Regions from separate parts of the Carboxydocella sp. JDF658 genome, predicted to be linked through region 2. Evidence: riboswitches for the same ligand, from Rfam matches in the RefSeq annotation. Region 2 holds a riboswitch; the other holds the start of a gene.

Region 1 (3,403 bases), on a different contig from region 2:
GGACGCCCAATTCCCCCGCCTCTTGCAGGAAATCCGCCAGGATGCCGGGGTCATAGATGGCCTGGGTCTGGACAAAGGCTGCCCCGGCCCGGATTTTTTTCTGCAGTTTCCAGATCTGCATTTCCCTGAGTTCCGGGGCCGGGTTAACCACCGCCCCCAGAAACAAATCCGGTACTCCCTGCAAGGGTTCACCGTTTAAGGCAAAACCCCGGCGCAAATTGTCAGCAGCAGCCAGCAATTGGACCGAATCCAGGTCAAAAACCGGTTTGGCGCCAGGACAGTCCCCCACCAGCGTATGGTCCCCGGTTAGCAGCAAAAAATTGCGCACACCCAGAGCTGCTGCCCCCAGGATTTCCGACTGCAGAGCCAAACGGTTGCGATCCCGGCAGGTAAACTGGCAAATAGGTTCCAGGCCAGCCTGAAGCAAAAGAGCGGCCATTGCTACCGGGCTCATGCGCATGACCGCTCGCTGGTTATCGGTGATATTATAAGCTGTAACTTTCTCTTTGATAGCAAGGGCCAGCTCCAGCACTTCCTGAAAAGCAATCCCCCGGGGCGGGGGCAACTCAACCGTTAATACCTGACGCCCCTGAGCCAGTTTTTGCTGCAACAAGGCTACCTCTCCTTATCCGTAGAATTTCAAATTGATGCCCGCATTCGCTGGCAGAGCAACTGCAGCGGTTTTGGCTTTTTGAAAGATCAGGGCCCAGCCGCAGCGGCGGCTGCCCACCTCGCACTGGCCGCCCGGCCTGGTGCCCCCACAGGGCCCGCTGTTCAAGCCTTTGGCACAGGCTCGCACCGGACAAATGTCAAAGGTCTGCTGCTTGAGACAGGTCTGGCAAAGCTGACAGGATTTAGCGGGCTGCGGCATTGCTCTGGCCCCCCCTTTTCTTTTCCTTGCCCCAGGTAGCAAGGCTGATCAACACCGGAGTATCATCCCGACCACAGGCACAGGGGGAAGTGGACCAGATACCTTTGAGCTGGCTGACATATCGGACCAGGGGCCAGGCCTGCAGGCGCAGGCTGGTCAGCAGCAGTCGGTTGCCAGGAGACTGCTGGGCCAGAACATGTTCATGCAACCAGTGGATACTGCCCTTTTCACAGGTAATGGCTGCCGGGAAGGGCAACCAGGCTGGCTGCACCAGAGCCGTTACCTCCCCGTTGCTGATTTGCCGCGCCTCCTGGATGGCCTCCGCCAGGCCCCCTTCTTCCCCTTCCAGCCAGACCAGCAACAGCCGTTTCAGGGGCAGCCCATAGAGGTAAGGCAGTTGCTCCTTTCCCATGATCAGCACGGTGGGTTCCTTGCCCACCAGGGTGGAGGCCAGAGCCCGGGCTTCAATCAACACCGGTAAGGCTCCCAGCCGTTCCAGGGCCGGAACGGCCCAGTCCAGCAGGCCCGGCAGGGGCGGGCAGATTACCACCTTATCCCCTTTGCCGATACCGGCAAATTGAAAGAGAGTCTGGTAGGCCTCAATCCCCTGTTCCTTGTCCTTGCTGGTATAGGGCACCAGCCGGCGGCCACCCCGGCCATCGGTAACGGTGATCAACCCATTCCAGTATTCTTCTTCAGTCAGCTGAATTCCTTCCGGCCAATCATCTATTTCCACCTGGGGCCAGCGGCCAAATACCTGCCAGTCGGTCAGGTCCTTGGGATGGAGTTGCCAGCGATCCCAGAGCTGCCGGTACCAGGCACTGCGGCTGTAAGCATACCAGCAGGTTTCTCTGGCCAGCAACTGTTGCAGCCCCTGAATTTTTTGCCATTGGTTCTGTTTTCTCATCGTCTGCACCCCTTTCCCGAAAACAAAAAATCCTCTCCTGCAGATAAGCAGAAGAGGACATAAATAGCCTTCTTCCTCTTATCTGTCAGGTAAACACCTGCAGGAATTGGCACATTTCCCATCCGTCGTCCCCAACGCATGGGCTGTTGCCGGGTTTCATCGGGCCAGTCCCTCCACCTCTCTGGATAAGAGTACGAATTCCTATGAAATTGTTTACAAAGCTATTTTATGCAGATCAGGGGAAAATGTCAACTGTTTTAGAAAATTTTTTCCGCCAGCTCAGCTGTTATATGGTAAACCTTTTCCGCTGCTGCCACAGACAGGGTTCCTGTGCCACAGCTGGGAGTCAGCCAGCTCCGGGGCAGCACCAGTTCCCGGTCCAGTCCTCGCTGTTCCAGGGCTGCCAGCACTTCCTGCCAGCGGGCCAGCAGGGACTCTGCGGTCTCAGTCTCAATCCGGGGAGAAGTGGGTACCAGTCCCCAGGCCACTTCCCCACCTCGCTGGAAATAGGCCTGCAAAGCCGGTATATGTACCAGCAAGGAGGTAAGATATTCATAGGCATCAAAGAAGAGAATATCCAGCGGGCATTCCATCACCATGGACCAGTCCGTACCGGCACAGCAATGCAGACCGGTTCTTCCGCCCTCGGCCTTGATGGCAGTCATAACCGTGGTCAAATCCTCCTTGATGCCTTCCCGGGTCAGGGTAATGTGGGTGGATAGCCCCAGAGCATAGATACCTGGATCATCCACCGAGACTATTACCGGCAACCCCGTTTCTTCCCGCAAAAAACGGGTCTGCCAGCGGGCTCCCATTTCACAGGCCTTCAGGATCACGTCCCGCAACTGCTCATCATAGTAAGCCGCCCGGCCATCGGGTTGCAAGAGCTGAAAGCCGATGGTAATGGGGCCACTCAGCTGGCCTTTTACTCCCTGGGCCTGCCAGTTGCCAGCCTGAATGGAACGGACCAGGGCGTAAAGGCCGCTGGCACTTGCTTCCGGCAGGGCAAAAGCGGCCAGAGCCCTGCTCTCCCCCTCCTGAGCTGCCAGGTAAAGTTCGTAGAAATCCGCCAGACGCAGGGGAAAATCTTCCCCGTCGGTAGCAAAAACCAGTTTTGTACCTCTTTTTTCTACCAGACCCAGCTGGATGAGCGGGGAAACATACTGGGGTACAAACTCCTCCTGCCAGCCCCGGGCGGGAAATTGCGGCCAGTGCGGCCAGTCTCCCATATATTTTTGGATTAATGCCAGTCCTGCTTCAATCTCCTGATGGGGCAAACTGCCGATTCCTGTTACTTTTACTGCCATAACTACCGTCCCTCCTTAAAAAGTCCCACTTGCAGAAAAAAACCCAGGGCCATACTAACTGAAATCACCCAGGCCGGGTGGATTTTAAGCCAGAGCAGGGCCAGCAGGGAAGCAGCCGCAATTATCCAGGTGAACTGGTCGGGAAAGGCATTTGCTCCCATTTCCCAGGCTGTCTGAATCAGCAGCACAACCACCACGGGCCGTACCGCCTTCAACATCCCTGCAATCCCCGGGTGATGGCGATAACGCCAGAAAAAAGCCCCCAGGGCCACCACCGCTACGGCAGTGGGCACCACTACGCCAGCCAGAGCAACAACC
Region 2 (3,403 bases):
GGTTTTTTATTTTACATTTTTAGAAGAGGAGGGATAATTATGTTACAGCTGGATACCAGGTTGTCCATTTCCCTGTCCAGAGCCAGTGAGCTAAAGGATACCATCCAGGATTATCTGAAAATAAAAGACCATATTCCAACCGGGTTCACTACTTTTGAACAATTCCTTCAGCAAAAGGAACGTATCCTGACAGCATTTCAAGCTTCAGAACATAACTGGCAGGACTGGAAATGGCAAATCAGTAACCGTATTACTACAGCGGAGCAACTGGCGCAATTTATTCCTTTATCCGAAAAAAAGATAGCTGATTTAAACACCATTGGAAAAAGGTTTCGCTGGGCCATTTCACCATATTACCTGGCTGTAATGGACTGGAACAACCCCGATGATCCGGTGCGTCTGCAAGCCATCCCTCAAATCCAGGAACTGCAGGATGAAAAAGGAGAACTTGATCCCATGGGTGAAGAATACTCTTCCCCTGCTCCCGGCATTACCAGGCGTTATCCTGATCGATTAATTATCAATGTTACCAACCAGTGTGCCATGTACTGCCGGCATTGCCAGCGAAGACGCAATATCGGTACAATCGATCGCCATCTGGCCCTGGATCAGCTGGAACAGGCCCTGGATTACATTCGGAAAAACCCGGAAATCCGGGATGTGCTGATTACCGGCGGTGATGCCCTGTTGCTTTCCGATTCCCGTCTGGACTGGTTATTAACCGAGCTGGATCGGATTCCCCATGTGGAAATCAAGCGCATCGGCACCAGGGCACCGGTAACCCTGCCCCAGCGCATTACTCCAGAGCTGGCCGCTATATTAGAAAAGCATCCGCCTATATATATAAATACCCAGTTCAACCATCCCCGAGAGGTCACCCCTGAAGCTAAACAGGCCATTGACCGCCTGATTAAGGCCGGAGTGGTGCTGGGCAACCAGGCCGTGTTATTAAGGGGTATTAATGATAATCCTCATGTCATGAAAAAGCTGAACCAGGAGTTACTCAAGGTTCGAATCCGTCCCTATTATATCTTCCATCCCAAAAAAGTACTGGGTACAGCTCACTTCAGTGTCCCCATTACCACAGGAATAAAAATTATTGACCAATTGCGAGGCCAAACTTCTGGCCTGGCAGTTCCCCAGTATATCGTAAACGCACCAGGTGGTCTTGGTAAAATCCCTGTTAGTCCTGACTACGCTAAAGTAATAGCCAAAGATCATGCCATTTTACGTACCTGGGAAAATAAATTAATAAAAATTGAGTTTTAACTCTTGACACTTCCTGTAATACCTGATAATTTATTTATCGTTGGCTTACGATAAACGCATAGGGATAAGACTCTTATCCAGAGAGGTGGAGGGACTGGCCCGATGAAACCCGGCAACAGCCGTCTATGAGACGGAAATGTGCCAATTCCTGCAGGCAAACTGCCTGAGAGATAAGAGAGGTAACCTGTATAAAAAGGCACCTCTCGGGTGCCTTTAATTTTTAGCACAGGAGAGGTAGCAATGATCAGAATTACTGAACTAAGTAAAGTTTTTCAAGGCCCCAATGGACCGGTACAAGCCCTGAAAAATATTAACCTGTCTGTATCCAAAGGGGAAATCGCCGGCATCATCGGTTACAGCGGTGCCGGAAAAAGTACACTCATCCGCTGTGTCAACCTGCTGGAAACTCCGACTTCAGGTACCATTGTCGTCGATGGACAGGAGATTACCAGCTTGCGGGGTGAACAGCTGCGCCAGGCCCGGCGCAAAATGGGCATGATTTTTCAGCATTTTAACTTACTTTCTTCTCGTACCGTGCGGGAAAATATCGCCTTCCCCCTGGAAATCGCCGGTGTACCCCGGGCGGAAATCAAAAAGCGCGTCGATGAATTGCTGGAGCTGGTTGGCTTGACCGATCGGGCCGACAACTATCCGGCCCAGCTCAGTGGAGGCCAAAAACAGCGGGTTGGCATCGCCAGGGCTCTGGCCAGCAATCCCAGTGTCCTGTTATGCGATGAGGCAACCTCAGCCTTAGACCCTGCCACCACCCGGTCTATCCTGCAATTATTGCTGGATATCAATCAGCGGCTGGGACTGACCATTTTACTTATCACCCATGAAATGGATGTGATCAAAGAAATCTGTGATACCGTCTATGTCATGGAAGCTGGAGAAATTATCGAATCCGGCCCGGTACTGGATGTGTTTGCCCACCCCACCCGGGAGACCACCAGAGCCTTTATCGAAAGCCTGTATCAGCTGGACCTGCCATCAGACTTCTACCGGCAGATTGTCCACCGGCCCGGTTTTCACCGCCTGGTTCGGCTTGTCTTTACCGGCGTCAATGCCGCTGAACCGATAGTGGCCACCCTGGGGCAAAAATTCGCTGTAACAGTAAATATCATGGCCGGCAATATCGACTATATCAAGGGACAACCCCTGGGCATCCTGACTCTGGACATCAGCGGTGACTCCCTAGAAGTGGAAAAGGCCCTTAGCTACTTACACACAACCGGGCTAAAGGTGGAGGTGCTGGAATATGAGTTCTAATGAATTGCAACTGCTCTGGGTAGGCCTGGGGGAAACCCTGTATATGACCGGCATCGCTCTGGTACTATCCTATATCTTTGGTTTGCCCTTGGGAGTAATCCTGGTAACAACTGAAAAAGGACACATCTGGGAAAGCCCTCTCCTCAACCGGACTCTGGGAGCTATCGTCAATGCCACCCGCTCCATCCCTTTTATTATCCTGCTGGTGGCAGTTATCCCTCTGACCCGGTTACTGGTGGGAACATCTATTGGCACTACTGCTGCCACAGTGCCCCTGGTCATTGGTGCTGTTCCTTTTGTCGGCCGGATGGTCGAAACATCTCTCAAAGAAGTGGACCGCGGCCTGGTGGAAGCAGCTTTAGCCATGGGAGCAACCCCGCTCCAGATAATTTTTAAAGTCCTGTTGCCAGAATCCATCCCTTCACTGATTCTGGGTGCCACCATTACAGCCATTACCCTCATCGGTTATTCAGCCATGGCTGGTTTTGTCGGCGGCGGCGGTCTGGGAGACCTGGCGGTCAAATACGGATATTATCGCTATAAGACCGAGATCATGCTGGCCACCATCGCGGTGCTGGTTATTCTGGTCCAAGTCATTCAAAGTTTTGGCAACTATCTTGCCAAGCTATACAATAAAAAACATAAATAAGGAGGTAACAAAAATGTTCAAACGCAAAGCTCTGACTCTCATCACCGGTCTGGCCCTGCTGGCAGGATTAATCAGCGGCTGTGGCAGCCAGCAGGAAAAGGCAGCTGAACAACCCGCTGCCAAAGAAACAGTAGTACTTAAAGTAGGTGCCACCCCCGTTCCCCACAAGGAAATTCTGGAAGCAGCCAAGCCGCTGCTGGAGAAAAAAGGCATCAA

The links. Region 2 has a riboswitch for S-adenosylmethionine ahead of JDF658_RS04485 (methionine ABC transporter ATP-binding protein). Riboswitches for the same ligand answer to the same signal wherever they lie in the genome.
Region 1: another riboswitch for S-adenosylmethionine. It lies ahead of JDF658_RS12370 (hypothetical protein); the one in region 2 lies ahead of JDF658_RS04485 (methionine ABC transporter ATP-binding protein).

Annotation. Positions count from the first base shown of each region.
Region 1 is NZ_BDLR01000106.1:754-4,156, reverse strand. Features, by position in the region: gene JDF658_RS12380 (methylenetetrahydrofolate reductase) at 1-613, opposite strand, end outside; gene JDF658_RS12375 (methylenetetrahydrofolate reductase C-terminal domain-containing protein) at 626-871, opposite strand; gene JDF658_RS12370 (hypothetical protein) at 855-1,778, opposite strand; SAM riboswitch class I at 1,854-1,970, opposite strand; gene JDF658_RS12365 (hypothetical protein) at 2,036-3,085, opposite strand; gene JDF658_RS12360 (chromate transporter) at 3,088-3,403, opposite strand, start outside.
Region 2 is NZ_BDLR01000023.1:72,679-76,081, reverse strand. Features, by position in the region: gene eam (glutamate 2,3-aminomutase) at 40-1,269, shown strand; SAM riboswitch class I at 1,340-1,446, shown strand; gene JDF658_RS04485 (methionine ABC transporter ATP-binding protein) at 1,510-2,538, shown strand; gene JDF658_RS04480 (methionine ABC transporter permease) at 2,528-3,187, shown strand; gene JDF658_RS04475 (MetQ/NlpA family ABC transporter substrate-binding protein) at 3,201-3,403, shown strand, end outside.